Regions from separate parts of the Brochothrix thermosphacta DSM 20171 genome, predicted to be linked through region 2. Evidence: a T-box and tRNA genes for the amino acid it is inferred to sense, from the RefSeq annotation. Region 2 holds a T-box; the other holds one or more tRNA genes.
The links. A T-box is a leader RNA that pairs with one kind of tRNA and senses whether it is charged. The one in region 2 lies ahead of tyrS (tyrosine--tRNA ligase), so its partner is inferred to be a tRNA-Tyr.
Positions count from the first base shown of each region.

Region 1: it has a tRNA-Tyr gene. The T-box ahead of tyrS (tyrosine--tRNA ligase) is inferred to sense a tRNA for this amino acid. The anticodon was not compared.

Region 1 covers NZ_CP145608.1:378,893-387,665, reverse strand. The annotation lists gene V6S17_RS02075 (hypothetical protein) at 1-381, shown strand, start outside; tRNA gene V6S17_RS02070 (tRNA-Leu) at 566-649, opposite strand; tRNA gene V6S17_RS02065 (tRNA-Cys) at 671-744, opposite strand; tRNA gene V6S17_RS02060 (tRNA-Gly) at 756-827, opposite strand; tRNA gene V6S17_RS02055 (tRNA-Gln) at 848-919, opposite strand; tRNA gene V6S17_RS02050 (tRNA-His) at 942-1,014, opposite strand; tRNA gene V6S17_RS02045 (tRNA-Trp) at 1,048-1,121, opposite strand; tRNA gene V6S17_RS02040 (tRNA-Tyr) at 1,146-1,229, opposite strand; tRNA gene V6S17_RS02035 (tRNA-Phe) at 1,245-1,317, opposite strand; tRNA gene V6S17_RS02030 (tRNA-Asp) at 1,328-1,401, opposite strand; tRNA gene V6S17_RS02025 (tRNA-Met) at 1,430-1,503, opposite strand; tRNA gene V6S17_RS02020 (tRNA-Val) at 1,520-1,595, opposite strand; tRNA gene V6S17_RS02015 (tRNA-Glu) at 1,633-1,704, opposite strand; tRNA gene V6S17_RS02010 (tRNA-Ser) at 1,739-1,827, opposite strand; tRNA gene V6S17_RS02005 (tRNA-Asn) at 1,835-1,907, opposite strand; rRNA gene rrf (5S ribosomal RNA) at 1,914-2,029, opposite strand; rRNA gene V6S17_RS01995 (23S ribosomal RNA) at 2,298-5,226, opposite strand; tRNA gene V6S17_RS01990 (tRNA-Ala) at 5,514-5,589, opposite strand; tRNA gene V6S17_RS01985 (tRNA-Ile) at 5,611-5,687, opposite strand; rRNA gene V6S17_RS01980 (16S ribosomal RNA) at 5,791-7,338, opposite strand; gene V6S17_RS01975 (glucose-6-phosphate isomerase) at 7,836-8,773, opposite strand, start outside.
Region 2 covers NZ_CP145608.1:689,692-698,464, reverse strand. The annotation lists gene V6S17_RS03570 (LPXTG cell wall anchor domain-containing protein) at 1-114, shown strand, start outside; gene tyrS (tyrosine--tRNA ligase) at 158-1,420, opposite strand; T-box leader at 1,482-1,688, opposite strand; gene V6S17_RS03560 (superoxide dismutase) at 1,825-2,433, opposite strand; gene V6S17_RS03555 (hypothetical protein) at 2,534-3,589, opposite strand; gene V6S17_RS03550 (AMP-binding protein) at 3,567-4,922, opposite strand; gene V6S17_RS12655 (YxeA family protein) at 4,979-5,329, opposite strand; gene V6S17_RS03545 (sensor histidine kinase) at 5,326-6,726, opposite strand; gene V6S17_RS03540 (hypothetical protein) at 6,795-7,247, opposite strand; gene V6S17_RS03535 (hypothetical protein) at 7,248-7,508, opposite strand; gene V6S17_RS03530 (response regulator transcription factor) at 7,486-8,178, opposite strand; gene gatB (Asp-tRNA(Asn)/Glu-tRNA(Gln) amidotransferase subunit GatB) at 8,429-8,773, opposite strand, start outside.

The DNA of each region.
Region 1 (8,773 bases), 310 kb from region 2:
GAAGGAGTGGATACTTTCTATTGGATTTTCGGTTCTCATGACAAGCAACTAAATGTAAAATTATACAAGTATAATGCTACTACAGATTCAACCATTGAAACTAATCTTCGTAAACGTCTTAAAAAAAATTATACTCCTATTATTTTCAAACCATACAAAATGATACAGTTAGAACCTGATACTTTTTGTGTCTTCAAATTACGCACAATAGGAATTATACCCTGTTATCAAGTGAAATTAGAAATGGATGGACGTATTTCTTACTTCTCAATATCTTCAAATATGCGTTTTGGAAATCAAGGTGACCAAATAAATAAATTGAAATTCAAGCAAACATTTATTGGCTTTCTAAAATCTATTTTCACTGGTAAAATTAAATAGAAAAAGGATAAACAAAGGCTCTATAATTTATAGTATTGGTGACGAAATATGTCGCTAACACTATAAATTATAGAGCCTTTTTAATCAGTTATACAAGAGAATGGACACTTTGTGGTCACTCAAAACAGTTTTAAACAAAAAAAAGAACCCTCTCACACTCCGAAAAGCGTTGGGGTTCTAAGTATACCGGCGGCCGGGGTCGAACCGGCACGACCTTGCGGTCACAGGATTTTGAGTCCAGCGCGTCTGCCAATTCCGCCACGCCGGCATATACTTATTATAATTATAATGGAGGCGGTAACCGGATTTGAACCGGTGGTGAAGGTTTTGCAGACCTCTGCCTTACCACTTGGCTATACCGCCACAAAATAAAAAGCGAAAGACGAGATTCGAACTCGCGACCCCCACCTTGGCAAGGTGATGTTCTACCACTGAACTACTTTCGCAAAATAATTAATTTAATTAACTGGGGTGGCAGGGATCGAACCTACGCATGATGGAATCAAAATCCATTGCCTTACCGCTTGGCTACACCCCAAGGATATTATCTATATAAAAAAGGCGGATGATGGGGATCGAACCCACGCATGCCTGAACCACAATCAGGTGTGTTAACCACTTCACCACAACCGCCATAATAGTAATAATAGTTTAAATGTAAAAAAATGGCAGGGGCAGTAGGAATCGAACCCACATCAAAGGTTTTGGAGACCTCTATTCTACCGTTAAACTATGCCCCTATCAAAAAATATATAAATAAAAAATGGTGGAGGAGAGTGGATTCGAACCACTGAACCCTAAGGAACGGATTTACAGTCCGTCGCGTTTAGCCACTTCGCTACTCCTCCATATAGATGTTGCAATGGCTCAGGACAGAGTCGAACTGCCGACACACGGAGCTTCAATCCGTTGCTCTACCAACTGAGCTACTGAGCCATAAAACTAACGGTCTGGACGGGACTCGAACCCGCGACCTCCTGCGTGACAGGCAGGCATTCTAACCAGCTGAACTACCAGACCAAAAACTTGTTTGCAAGCTAACTTGCAATTGCGGGAGCTGGATTTGAACCAACGACCTTCGGGTTATGAGCCCGACGAGCTACCAGACTGCTCCATCCCGCGATAATATTAATAAAAATGGTGGGGGCTGACGGGCTCGAACCGCCGACCCTCTGCTTGTAAGGCAGATGCTCTCCCAGCTGAGCTAAGCCCCCTGACTTTCAATGTTGCTACTTATAATAGTATAAGCAATGACCCGTACGGGATTCGAACCCGTGATACCGCCGTGAAAGGGCGGTGTCTTAACCGCTTGACCAACGGGCCTTAAGACATAATGTTATATTCGGAGTGTCTAGTACGGAGAGTAAGGGATTTGAACCCTTGAGACAGTTTACACTGCCTACACGGTTTCCAACCGTGCTCCTTCGGCCACTCGGACAACTCTCCATATTAACTCCGCAAGTAGGGCTCGAACCTACGACAACACGATTAACAGTCGTGTGCTCTACCAACTGAGCTATTGCGGATAATCAGCTTGGCAACGTCCTACTCTCACAGGGGGAAACCCCCAACTACCATCGGCGCTAAAGAGCTTAACTACTGTGTTCGGGATGGGAACAGGTGTATCCTCTTTGCTATCGTCACCAAACGTTTTTTTGAATTTTATCTAAGCTTCGTTTTTCGTTGTTGTCTTCTTCATCTCAATTGTCACATACCCTAAGTATGTTCCTCAATCGATTCATAAACGCCTAGAATAACTCGCTTTTACAAAATTCATATTAACAGATACATTACCTGTTAATTGCTTGGATAATATGAAATTATCAAGAGAATTTGCACTCTCAAAACTGAATACTTATTGATATAGAAAGAATTTGCGACAACCAATCGTCATTTTCGCTTTTTTAAAAATTAATAAGGTTAAGTCCTCGACCTATTAGTATTCGTCCGCTCCATACATTGCTGTACTTCCACTCCGAACCTATCAACCTGATCGTCTCTCAGGGGTCTTACTCACATAAAGTGATGGGAAATCTCATCTCGAGGGGGGCTTCACGCTTAGATGCTTTCAGCGTTTATCCCTTCCACACATAGCTACCCAGCGATGCTCCTGGCGGAACAACTGGTACACCAGCGGTGTGTCCATCCCGGTCCTCTCGTACTAAGGACAGCTCCTCTCAAATTTCCTGCGCCCGCGACGGATAGGGACCGAACTGTCTCACGACGTTCTGAACCCAGCTCGCGTACCGCTTTAATGGGCGAACAGCCCAACCCTTGGGACCGACTACAGCCCCAGGATGCGATGAGCCGACATCGAGGTGCCAAACCTCCCCGTCGATGTGGACTCTTGGGGGAGATAAGCCTGTTATCCCCGGGGTAGCTTTTATCCGTTGAGCGATGGCCCTTCCATGCGGAACCACCGGATCACTAAGCCCGACTTTCGTCCCTGTTCGACTTGTAGGTCTCACAGTCAAGCTCCCTTGTGCCTTTACACTCTGCGAATGATTTCCAACCATTCTGAGGGAACCTTTGGGCGCCTCCGTTACTCTTTAGGAGGCGACCGCCCCAGTCAAACTGCCCATCTGACACTGTCTCCCACCCCGATAAGGGGTGCGGGTTAGAATGGTCATGTCACAAGGGTAGTATCCCACCAACGCCTCCTCCGAAGCTAGCGCTCCGGAATCTAAGGCTCCTACCTATCCTGTACAAGTGACACAAACATTCAATATCAGATTGCAGTAAAGCTCCACGGGGTCTTTCCGTCCTGTCGCGGGTAACCTGCATCTTCACAGGTACTATAATTTCACCGAGTCTCTTGTTGAGACAGTGCCCAAATCGTTACACCTTTCGTGCGGGTCGGAACTTACCCGACAAGGAATTTCGCTACCTTAGGACCGTTATAGTTACGGCCGCCGTTTACTGGGGCTTCAATTCGCACCTTCGCTTGCGCTAAGCACTCCTCTTAACCTTCCAGCACCGGGCAGGTGTCAGCCCATATACGTCATCTTACGATTTTGCATAGACCTGTGTTTTTGGTAAACAGTCGCTTGGGCCTATTCACTGCGGCTCTCTCAGGCTTTCACCTTAATAGAGCACCCCTTCTCCCGAAGTTACGGGGTCATTTTGCCGAGTTCCTTAACAAGAGTTCTCTCGCTCACCTTAGGATTCTCTCCTCATCTACCTGTGTCGGATTGCGGTACGGGCAGTCATTAACTAACTAGAGGCTTTTCTTGGCAGTGTGGAATCAGAACCTACGGCACTAGGTGCCACCACATCACAACTCAGCTTACACGGAAAGCGGATTTGCCTACTTCCCTGCCTAATTGCTTGTACATGCATATCCATCAGCATGCGTTCGTATCCTCCTGCGTCCCCCCATCGCTCAAACATTAATGACTGGTACAGAAATATCAATCTGTTGTCCATCGCCTACGCCTATCGGCCTCAGCTTAGGTCCCGACTAACCCTGGGCGGACGAGCCTTCCCCAGGAAACCTTAGATATTCGGTGGACGGGATTCTCACCCGTCTTTCGCTACTCATACCGGCATTCTCACTTCTAAGCACTCCACCAGTCCTCTCGGTCTGACTTCACTGTCCTTAGAACGCTCTCCTACCACGGACATCTTAGATGTCCATCCACAGTTTCGGTAATACGTTTAGCCCCGGTACATTTTCGGCGCGGTGTCACTCGACTAGTGAGCTATTACGCACTCTTTAAATGGTGGCTGCTTCTGAGCCAACATCCTAGTTGTCTAAGCAATACTACATCCTTTTCCACTTAACGTATATTTAGGGACCTTAACTGGTGGTCTGGGCTGTTTCCCTCTCGACAATGGATCTTATCACTCACTGTCTGACTCCCGAGTATAAGTCGATGGCATTCGGAGTTTATCTGAATTCAGTAACCCTAGATGGGCCCCTAGTTCAAACAGTGCTCTACCTCCATGACTCTCAACCTCGAGGCTAGCCCTAAAGCTATTTCGGAGAGAACCAGCTATCTCCAGGTTCGATTGGAATTTCTCCGCTACCCACACCTCATCCCCGCAATTTTCAACTTACGTGGGTTCGGACCTCCAGTAAGTTTTACCTTACCTTCATCCTGGACATGGGTAGATCACCTGGTTTCGGGTCTACGCCTACTAACTAATTCGCCCTATTCAGACTCGCTTTCGCTGCGGCTCCGTCTTATCAACTTAACCTTGCTAGTAAACGTAACTCGCCGGTTCATTCTACAAAAGGCACGCTATCACCCATTAACGGGCTTTAACTACTTGTAGGCACACGGTTTCAGGAACTATTTCACTCCCCTTCCGGGGTTCTTTTCACCTTTCCCTCACGGTACTGGTACACTATCGGTCACTAGGGAGTATTTAGCCTTACGGGATGGTCCCCGTGGATTCCGACGGGATTTCTCGTGTCCCGCCGTACTCAGGATCCACTCTGGAGAGAAACGCTTTTCGTTTACGGGACTGTTACCCTCTTTGGTTAACCTTTCCAGGTTACTCAACTAAACGTTTCTTTTGTAACTCCGTGTAGAGTGTCCTACAACCCCAAAGAGCAAGCTCTTTGGTTTGGGCTGTTTCCGTTTCGCTCGCCGCTACTTAGGAAATCGATTTTTCTTTCTCTTCCTGCAGGTAATAAGATGTTTCAGTTCCCTGCGTCTGCCGTCAACAACCTATGTATTCAGTTGAAGACACTATGCGATCAAGCATAGTAGGTTTCCCCATTCGGAAATCTCTGGATCAAAGCTTACGTACAGCTCCCCAAAGCATATCGGTGTTAGTCCCGTCCTTCATCGGCTCCTAGTGCCAAGGCATTCACCGTGCGCCCTTTCTAACTTAACCTTCAGACTTACTTCTTTTCCTATCTCTCTTTGTCAGAATTGCGCGCTCTCAGACATGTACCGAAGTACAATTACTTACGAGTGCTCGTTCTTCCTCGATTGATAAAAAAACAACTTCGTCTTTACCTTGCCTCCGAAGAGGCAAAGTTCGACATGATGAACACATGTCTGGTTGATCGTGCGATACGATCTGATGATTATAAATCACCTAAAATGAGTCTCGGTTGTTACTTGGTCTTTCTATTTAATATCAATTAGTATTCAGTTTTCAAAGAACAAATTTAAAATTGGTGGAGCCTAGCGGGATCGAACCGCTGACCTCCTGCGTGCAAGGCAGGCGCTCTCCCAGCTGAGCTAAGGCCCCGTTTAAGGGTATGTAATTTAATGGTGGGCCTAAATGGACTCGAACCATCGACCTCACGCTTATCAGGCGTGCGCTCTAACCAGCTGAGCTATAGGCCCTTTGGAGAAGATTGACTTCTCAAAACTAAATGAACGCTAGACATAACATATAACAATTAATTTGTAACATTATCACATCCGAAGATGTGTTCCTATTCCTTAGAAAGGAGGTGATCCAGCCGCACCTTCCGATACGGCTACCTTGTTACGACTTCACCCCAATTATCTATCCCACCTTAGACGGCTAGCTCCCGAAGGTTACCAAACCGGCTTTGGGTGTTACAAACTCTCGTGGTGTGACGGGCGGTGTGTACAAGGCCCGGGAACGTATTCACCGTAGCATGCTGATCTACGATTACTAGCGATTCCGGCTTCATGCAGGCGAGTTGCAGCCTGCAATCCGAACTGAGAATAATTTTATGGGATTGGCTCCACCTCGCGGCTTCGCGACCCTTTGTATTATCCATTGTAGCACGTGTGTAGCCCAGGTCATAAGGGGCATGATGATTTGACGTCATCCCCACCTTCCTCCGGCTTACACCGGCAGTCACTTTAGAGTGCCCAACTAAATGCTGGCAACTAAAATCAAGGGTTGCGCTCGTTGCGGGACTTAACCCAACATCTCACGACACGAGCTGACGACAACCATGCACCACCTGTCACTTTGTCCCCGAAGGGAAAGTTCTGTCTCCAGAATGGTCAAAGGATGTCAAGACCTGGTAAGGTTCTTCGCGTTGCTTCGAATTAAACCACATGCTCCACCGCTTGTGCGGGCCCCCGTCAATTCCTTTGAGTTTCAACCTTGCGGTCGTACTCCCCAGGCGGAGTGCTTAATGCGTTAACTGCAGCACTAAGGGGCGGAAACCCCCTAACACTTAGCACTCATCGTTTACGGCGTGGACTACCAGGGTATCTAATCCTGTTTGCTCCCCACGCTTTCGCGCCTCAGCGTCAGTAACAGACCAGAGAGCCGCCTTCGCCACTGGTGTTCCTCCAAATATCTACGCATTTCACCGCTACACTTGGAATTCCACTCTCCTCTTCTGTCCTCAAGTCTCCCAGTTTCCAATGACCCTCCCCGGTTGAGCCGGGGGCTTTCACATCAGACTTAAGAGACCGCCTGCGCGCGCTTTACGCCCAATAATTCCGGACAACGCTTGCCACCTACGTATTACCGCGGCTGCTGGCACGTAGTTAGCCGTGGCTTTCTGGTTAGATACCGTCAAGGGGTGAACAGTTACTCTCACCCATGTTCTTCTCTAACAACAGAGCTTTACGACCCGAAGGCCTTCTTCGCTCACGCGGCGTTGCTCGGTCAGACTTTCGTCCATTGCCGAAGATTCCCTACTGCTGCCTCCCGTAGGAGTTTGGGCCGTGTCTCAGTCCCAATGTGGCCGATCACCCTCTCAGGTCGGCTATGGATCGTCGCCTTGGTAAGCCATTACCTTACCAACTAGCTAATCCAGCGCGGGTCCATCTCACAGTGACAGCCGAAACCGTCTTTCACTTGAACATCTTATGATGTTCAGCACATTCGGTATTAGCATCGATTTCTCGATGTTATCCCCAGCTGTGAGGCAGGTTACCCACGTGTTACTCACCCGTCCGCCACTAACTTCAAAAGAGCAAGCTCTTTATCCGTTCGTTCGACTTGCATGTATTAGGCACGCCGCCAGCGTTCGTCCTGAGCCAGGATCAAACTCTCGTTAAAAAGTGATAGTGTTTAAACCATCAAATGATCCTTAACTAGTTCGCTAGCTAAAAATTTGTTACTTGTTTGCGTTACGAAATTAATTGGTTAAACTCCGAAGAGTTTAAGCATATAATATGTCTTTTCGTTCATTCAGTTTTCAAAGGTCAATCGCTGTCAAACTCTCGCTGACAACTTCTTAATACTATCACGTTGTGTGCTCTGTGTCAACATTATTTTAAATAATGTTTAGCAGGTGTTTCGCTTGCTATAAGCGTCTCTCACTCAACAAATACTATCATATCAGCTACGCATTTATATGTCAACAGTTTTTCTTAATAAAAAACTTTTTCTCATAAGAAACATTTAAACCGCTTCTAGATAGTGCATATGTTTTTGCGAACTGTTTACTTAGTATATATGATAACCAATACTTTTGGCAACATTTTTATGTGTATTAAATCAAAAAAAAGATAAAACCGCTCAGGGATATAGTCCCCAAGCGGTTTAGCTAATATTTATTTATCTAAGCGGGCTTCTAGTTCAGCTTTTTCTGCTTCAAAACCAGGTTTTCCTAAAAGCGCAAACATATTTTTCTTGTACGCTTCAACACCTGGTTGATCAAATGGGTTAACTCCTAATAAGTAACCAGAAAGACCAACTGCTTTTTCAAAGAAGTAAATCAAGTATCCTAAAGAAAATTCATCTAATTTAGGGATTTCTACTACAAAGTTAGGAACATCACCATCAGTATGTGCTAACAAAGTACCTTGGAAAGCTTTTTCATTTACATAATCAACTGTTTTACCAGCAAGGAAGTTCAAACCATCAAGATTTTTTTCATCAGATGGAATATCAATATCAAAGCGTGGTTCTGCAACTTTAACAACTGTTTCCATAAGAATACGACGACCTTCTTGAACATATTGACCTAAAGAGTGTAAATCTGTTGAGTAATTTGCTGACGAAGGATAGATACCTTTTTGATCTTTACCTTCACTTTCGCCAAACAATTGTTTCCACCATTCGTTAAAGTATTGCAAGCTTGGTTCATAGTTGATTAACATCTCAACAGTTTTACCTTTGCTGTACAAAACATTACGCGCTACTGCATATTGGTAAGCAATGTTTTCAGAGATTTTCGGACTACGTAAGTCTTCACTTGCTTGACGTGCACCTGCTAAGATAGCATCCGTATCGATTCCAGCTGCTGCAATTGGTAAAAGACCTACTGCTGTTAACACTGAGAATCGGCCACCGATATCATCTGGTACAACAAACGTTTCGTAACCTTCGTTATCAGATTCTGTTTTCAATGCACCTTTTGCTTTATCTGTTGTAGCATAAATACGTGATTTTGCTTCTTCTTTACCATATTTTTCTACTAACAAGTTTTTCAACACGCGGAACGCTAATGCTGGTTCTGTTGTTGTACCTGATTTTGAAATGATGTTAA
Region 2 (8,773 bases):
AACGCATCGTTACTACCTAAAACAGGTGATAAGCAATCGCCATTGTTGCCACTTTTAGGTATCGCAGTGATCGCCTCATCACTCGTAATGTTGAGACGCCGCAACAAAAATTAAATAAAAAACAGAATCGATTATATCGATTCTGTTTTTTTTGCACTTATTTATAAGTAACAAGATGGTATTTTTTCTTACCTTTACGTACAAGTGTAAAACGATCACCAATACGGTCTTCTGCAGCAATGATTGCTGTTGTATCTTGTTGACGCTCACCATTGATGTAAATTGCACCATTTGTTACGTCTTCACGCGCTTGACGTTTACTTGGTTCAATTTTCAAGGCTACAAGCCAATCAACGATATTTAATTCGCTGTTTTTATCACCTTCAAACGATGGCACATCTTTAAAACCAACTTCAATTTCATCTGCTGTTAGGCCTTTAATATCACCACTAAATAACGCTGCTGATATTTTGATTGCTTGATCTAACGCCGCTTGACTATGAACGAAAGTTGTCATTTCACTTGCTAATGTTTTTTGTGCTGCACGTAGATGTGGTTCAGTTGCTACTTTTTCAGACAATGCTGTAATCGTTGCTTCATCCAAAAACGTGAAGTATTTCAAGTATTTAACGACATCACGGTCATCTGTATTTAACCAAAATTGATAAAATTCATACGGTGTTGTTTTTTCTGGGTTTAACCAAATTGCACCACCAGCTGTTTTACCAAATTTGGTTCCATCCGACTTCAGCATTAATGGAATTGTTAAACCAAAGGCTTTCGATTTATCGCCATGCTCTTTACGAATCAATTCAAGACCAGCCGTAATATTACCCCATTGGTCACTTCCACCAATTTGTAAACGACAGTTGTTGTGTTCGTATAGATGATTGTAATCCATTGCTTGTAATATTTGGTAGCTAAACTCTGTAAATGAAATCCCTGTTTCTAAACGATTTGCGACAATGTCTTTGCTTAACATTGTGTTCACGTTGAAACGTTTACCGATATCACGCAAGAAATCCAACACGCTTAAAGACTTCGTCCAATCATAGTTATTAACTAAAATCGCACCATTTTCACCTGAAAAATCAAATAATTTTTCTAATTGGGCACGTAATGATTCCACATTTTGATTAATTTGTTCCATCGATTGTAATTGACGCTCTTCTGCTTTACCACTTGGATCACCAATTGATCCTGTAGCGCCGCCCATTAAGAAAATTGGACGATGTCCTGCGAGTTGGAAACGTCGTAAAATCATAAATGGGATTAAATGCCCGATATGCATGCTATCTCCTGTTGGATCCATACCACAATACAATGAAATGCTTTCTTTTTCAGTTAATTCTTTCAAACCAGCTGCATCTGTTTGTTGGTATATCGCATCGCGCCATTCTAATTCTTCAATAATATTCATTTTTTTCCATCTCCTTTTTTTCTTCATAGACACAAAAAAGCCCCTCCGCTTCTATAAGAAACGAAGGGACGATATTCACCGTGGTACCACCCTATTTTAATAACCCCAAAAGGTTACTGCTTGTATAGTTAACGGTATGACCCGTTGTACATTGCTGTACAAATGCTCCAGAGTGTAATTCAATCACCTTATATAGACTTGTTCGCAGCGACCACAAGCTCTCTCAACTAGTGATAAGGGATTTACTTCGTTCCTTCTTTGCATATATTCATGAAGTTGTTAAATACAATACTAGTGGGTAACAACCCATTTGTCAATGTTAATATCCTAAATACGGTTCTAACCTTTTTAAAACGTAAAAAAAGCGTTGGTAGCAATTAGCCACCAACACTTTATCTTATTCTTTATTTTGCTGCGTTAAATACTTCGTTTGCTTTTGACCAATCAACAACGTTGTAAAACGCTTTGATGTATTCAGGACGACGGTTTTGGTAGTTAAGGTAATAAGCATGTTCCCAAACATCAATACCAATGACAGGTGTTTTACCATCTGTTAATGGAGAATCTTGGTTAGCTGTAGAAGTAATTTCAAGCTCACCGTTTGATAATACTAACCATGCCCAACCAGAACCAAAGCGGCCAGTTGCAGCTGCTGTGAATTTTTCTTGGAAGGCTTCGAATGAACCGAATTTAGCATCGATTGCTTCAGCTAATTCGCCAACTGGTTTTCCCCCACCGTTTGGTGAAATTGAAGTCCAGAAGAATGAGTGATTGGCATGTCCGCCACCACTGTTACGTACAGCAGCTTTGATATCTTCAGGAACGCTTGCTAAATCTGCTACCAATTCTTCAATTGATTTTGATGCTAAATCAGCATGTCCTTCCAAAGCTTTGTTAACGTTTGTTACATATGTTTGATGGTGTTTAGAATGGTGGATTTCCATTGTTTTCGCATCAATGTGTGGCTCTAGAGCCGAATATTCGTAAGGTAATTCTGGTAATGTATAAGTCATGATCTGTTTTCCCCCTTGAATCTATTTTTGTTTTATTACTCTCTCAAAGATACCACAGATAATGATGAAATTCACGCGATTGGTTTGGAATTTACTCTTTTCAATGATAGCGTTTCAAAAGAAATGCTTGCCCTATTCCACCTGCCCCTGCGGCAGCAACAACAGCTTGTTCAATATTTTTTTCCGCTATAAAAGTATTAAAGATATGCGCAACTGATATAATTCCAGAAGCAGCGTAAGGATGACCATAGGCTAAAGCACCTCCATCAGGATTCAATTGACTGTCACTCACCCCTAAAACCTCTTGAAAAGCGACTATTTTAGTCGCATACGCTTCAACGATGTCGAATCGGTCAATGTCCTTCGCTTGTAGGTTATTTTCTTCTAAGAGCCTTTGAGTGGCTGTTATTGCTGCAACCGGTACATCATAGGGTGAAACAGCCGTTGTCGCTGTTGCAACAACTTCTAACACTGGTTGAAGATCATGCTCTAATGCAAAATTTTCAGAAACAACTGTCAATAAAGCTGCACCATCCGAAAACCTGCTACTTGTAGCTGGATTCACGCTATTTGTCTGTTTAGCTAATACTCTTTCTAACACTTTTAAATCAGCACGCTCTAAAAATTCATCTGTTTCATTATTGTAAATAGTTTTTTTGTGAACAAGACTTGCCAATGCCCGTTCATAACTCATCCTTGTTTTAGCTGTGATTAAGTCTGGCTTCATTGCAGAACGTTTTTGTTGAAGTATTGCCGTTTCTATCATATCAGGATCCCCTATTTCTTCTGGTGAAAATTGTGCGCGTGTTGGATAAGGCGATGTTGAGAGTGATTCTGTCCCACCAATTAATAACGAGTCGGCGAGGCCAGATTGAATGTAACTCATTCCCACTTTCAACGCAGTGAGCCCTGCAATACATTGGGTATCAATCGTTAAGCCAGGGCAATTCAGGCCTGCATTTAATGCTGAAAAACGGGCAACATTTCCCCCGTGCCCCACAATATTACCTAAAATCACCTCATCTACCTGTGCTAATTTAGCAACATGCTTTTGCAGCAAGGGGGTGATTAACATCCGCTCATCTAAATTACGATGAATACCGCCTTGTTTACCAATCGCCGTTCGACTGACTTCAACAATGACTACTCGGTTCATGGATACCCTCCTCTTTCATTTTTTGACGATCAATTTTGCCAGTTATCGTATGTGGTAATTCAGCTACATGTACAAATAATCGTGGGCGTTCATGTGCCTTAAGCTGATGTCGACACAATTGTCGTAATGTTTTTTTCGTTGCTCGTCCTGTGTAATACGCAACAACAATTTCGCCCCAATAGGCATCGTTTTGTCCGATGACCACAACTTCATCTAAATTCTCTGTTTGTTGTAAAACCGCTTCAACGACTTCCGCTTGTACTGTTAACGCACCAAATTGGATACGATTAGTATCTCTCCCAATTACCGTTAATTCACCTGCTTCAGACAAATATCCATAATCACTCGTTTCCCACTGATTAATGTGTTGTTCCTTACTATCATAACCAGAAAACAGTTGATTGCTACGCACGCTAATTTTCTGTTCTGTCGTCAATGTAATGTTTACACCTAACATCGGAAAACCTACACTATCAGGTGCATCTGTATCACGAGCTAAACTAATAAAACTTGTTTCCATTGAACCATAATAACGCCATAAACGCATACGGGGCGCGGCTGTTTTTAAGCGTTCTTGCCAATACGTTTGACAGTGATCACCCCCACATAACCAAAAACCACTGGTGTTCGTCGGTAATTCTGCTAAATGTTGCATCATTGTCGGCACAATGTAGACGAGTGGGTCTTGCGTTCCCTCAATAAGCTGACGTAAAGCCTGTGGGTGATAACGTGACAATAAGCGGATAGATAAACCACGACACAGACCATCAATCGCTCCCATTAAAAAATGCCCCTGTTCTAATTTACCTGGGATAATCACTGTTTGAACCTTCTCATTATGATAAGCATCAGCTAATGCCTCACTACTTGCTTGCCATGATTTAATTGTACGATACAATATTTTCGGAAGACCTGTTGTACCAGAAGTTGTTCCAACAAAATGACTGGTGCTCTGATGTTTCACATAAGGTTTTAACAAATTGTAACGCTCTCGCCATTCAGCCTGCGTGTAGACTGGAATAGTATGATTTCCTTGTATTGCTATCATTAACTGCGGCTGTAACGTGTCAACTAAACGTTGGACTTGCGAGTGTTTCGCTTTACTAGAAAAGGGACAAACATCCCATCCTGCCTGAAAAGCACTCATCAATTGGATGAGTGCTTCAGCAGTATTTGTCATTTCAATCATCACAGTGCCTGAAGTTTGAAGATTTCGTAGTCCTTGTGCAGATTTTGCTACTTGTTCACGTAATTCAGACCAAGTATATCGCTCACAACCATCATCAAGAGCTACTCGTTTATCGTGTTGCTTATCATCATAAATCGCTAACATTTTTTCACCGCTTTTTGCTATAGTATGACATCCAGTTCTAGGAATGTCAACTTTTATTAACTAGAGTTTACATTAGCTTCTGTTAACTTTTTTTGAACTCTTTTTGGTAAGTTTTTAAAAGGGACATAGGCAATTTTTATGATGTATAGTCCACGATGATAAATTTTAACAAAGGACTTTTTTTGGTCGATAGCAGCAAAATTAAACGTATACTTAACTGGCTTTCCATCTCTTTCATATGCCAAAATCTTATTGTAGTTGGTGACATCCATTGGTACTTTAGCATAACTTGTTGTTTCACACAGTGTCGGATTGAGGCGATCTAACAAAGGTCTATGATAGGGTAAATTAATGCATATCACAGTGATGAAAAGAACGGTAATCAGACTTGCTGCGAGGGTTCTCATAGCCCAAACTGACTTTCTTGTGCGGCTTTATGTGGTAAAACAACTTGTACTTTGAACATATCACCATCTACTGTAACAATCAGTTGTCCTTGATGCAGCGACACAATCGACTGAACAATCGCCAACCCCAAACCATGTCCCTCAGTATCACGTGCTTTTTCTTGTTCGCCTCGTTTAAAACGCTCAATTAATAGCGGTGCAGCTTCATTAAGTTCATAATTTGAAATGTTTTTGATAATAATCCGACTTTGGTTCATCTCATCTTGCACAGTAACATAGATACGAGATTGTGGTAACGTATATTTCAAGGTGTTTTGTAATAAATTATCAATCACACGCCAAATCTTATCACTGTCAATTGTTACCATTATTGGTTGTTCAGGGTATGTTGTTCTTAGCAAATAACTACTTGAATTGAATTCTTCTGTATACTCACCGACACTTTGCTTAACAAGTGCGACAAGGTCAACTTCTGTATAATTTAATTCAATTGCACCATTATCCATCTTCGTTACTTCAAATAAATCGTCAATCAACTGTTTCATACGCTGGGCTTTTCTTTGAATCACTTCTGCATAAGCAGCTTGGTCAGCGAGTGTAACATTTGGTTGTTGCATCAAATCACTATATGTCACAATAGAAGTGAGCGGTGTTCTTAAATCATGACTAACATTGGTGATAAGATCCGTTTTTAAACTTTCACTTTTTTCACTTTTTTGTATTTTTTGATTAATCAGTTGCTCTAAACGTTCATAGTCAACATTTACCTCTGCGACTGTTTTATTCGATACCTGCATAATTGCTTCCCCAGTAGCTGCTTGAATAATAGTTGCTGGGCGTTTCATTGTTTCACGAACGCGGTGATAATAAACCATGTGCATAATCAAACTAAGCAGTGCTAAGACACTAAAAACGAACAATCCTACATAGGGGCTTTCTTGTGTTGCGATAAGAAGACCCAATGCCCCACTCATACACATCATCACGATTAGACAAAAAACATGCATCATCAATGATAATCTCTGATAGTTTTCAAGCCATTTTCCAATCACACCTGATTTCAGTTCATTTCTGACTGTTTCACTGCGGTATGCTTGATACAAACGTGGACTACTTATCACAATAATTGCCATCAAAATACCTGACAAAATTAACGGTGTGAGTTCATAGGCAGCTGTACTTCGATAGACCACTATTAGTAAACCACCGCTAAAAAGTGCACCGATTAAAGCAATATCTAGTGGTAAATTAAACAGCGGTGCTATTTTTAATGTTTGTCTTTTCGCTACTAACCAAACTAACACGATCAAAGCAAGACCACCCGATATGACATACAACCAAGCAATCATTTTTGTTTGACCCACTTCTTTGACATAGGTTGAGTAGTTCGCCAACAAGTCTTTATCTGCAAAAACAGTTTGATATTCAGCTGATGGCGCTTTGCGTATGTGAATTGATTCAGTATTTAACTCATCTTTAAGGTTAATTTTAACAGTTCTGGTTTGAATAATTTTTTATTTTTGTTAGCACCTAGACGCTCTAATTCCATTTGTACATCAGCTTTACTAGAGCTTGCTTTGATAGTTGGCATATTCGTTAGTATCTCTTTTGAGGCTGTATCGAATATATAGTAGTAATAAGTATCATCGAGCCCTTCTTTACTTTCTTTGAGTGAAAGAAGCCCTTCTTTCAAATTAGCCAGTAACTTTGTATTCGCCCAAGCGAGTATTTTTTTATCATCAGAATAATAATCATATTGTGTTTTTATCATCGCATCTAATTCTGAGCGTAAACTCTTCGCTCTTTTGGTATCTCCGCTCGCTTGTGCCTCAGAAATTTTTTTACGGTAAAGCTTCATTTCCTCGGTACTTTTATCGTCAGTATTTTCTGCAGCGTTAGCTTTCTCATTATCGTACAATTAACGCGCATCAGCTGTTGTTAAATTTAACGTGTTGTCTTTATTTTTCTGTGTTAACGCTGTTAAAAAAAGCTCACTCGTATAGTCATAAAACAAAGAATCATTATTTGCATTGTAGTTACTCACTACTGCTTTATCCTTATCCATTACTAGTTGTTCTCTTAAATAATGCGACATTGCTAAGGGAATCAATGTATAACAAATAACTGTTAATAAAATAGTCAGCACGATGGCTGTTTTAATGTTCGATTTTGTAACCAACGCCCCACACCACCTTTAAATATTTTGGTTTTTTTGGATCAATTTCAATTTTTTCGCGAATTTTACGAATATGAACGGATACTGTATTTTCAATATTAAAGCCCACTTCTTTCCAAATCTGCTCATAAATTTGCTCCATTGAAAATACCTGATTTGGATGTGACATCAACAATGCTAAAATTTGAAACTCTTTGGGTGTCATTTTTAAGGGCTGACCTTCAATGGTCACTATTTTTGTTACCTGATCTAATGTTAAACCTTCGATAGTTAACACTGATGCAGGTTTCTCCATCGTCCCTAATTTCGTATATCGTCGCAAATGCGCTCGTACGCGTGCCATTAATTCGAGTGGGTTAAATGGCTTTTCTAAATAATCATCCGCCCCCACTTGTAAACCATGAATTTTATCAATGTCTTCACTTTTTGCGCTCAACATTAAAATCGGAATGTTTTCATCATTCTCACGCAATTTTATTGCCGTTGTTAAACCATATAAAATCGGCATCATGACATCTAAAATTAATAAATGAACCTCTTCGTTCGCAATTATACGCAATACTTCTTCACCGTTAGCTGCCTCGCTAACTTCTAAACCTTCATTTTTAAGATAAATTGTGATTGCCTGTCTAATATCATGATCATCATCTGCCACTAGTACACGGTATGCCATTACATTATTCCGTCCCTTCATTTACGCTACTGATTTTTCATCACCCTAAGTATACATTGCTTTTGCTTGTAACGCCTTACTACTTTTATAGAATAACAATAAAAAACTAGGAAAGATGCAAGAAATTCTTAACATTTTCTTAACTCCTTCATTTTCCTCAGAAAAAAAGAAGACTCCTAAATGCTAGCTTTAGGAATCTTCTTTATATATATGTCAGACATCGCCTATTTTAGCGCGACAGTCCTTAATTTTAGCGTCTGTTTAATTCGTCCACAATGATTTGGTTAACCATTTTTGGATTAGCTTGTCCTTTAGTAACTTTCATTGCTTGACCCACTAAGAAACCAACAGCACGGTCTTTACCATTTTTAAAGTCTTCAACAGATTGAAGGTTATTGTCAATAATTTCAGTGATGATTTTAGTCAATTCACCGGCATCTGACATTTGTACTAACCCTTTTGCTTTAACGATTTCTTCTGGATTGCCACCTTCCGTAATAACATCACGGAAAACTTTTTTAGCAATTTTAGAAGAGATTGTACCTGCTTCAATCAATTTGATTAAACCAGCAAGGTTTTTTGGTGTTAATGCTGT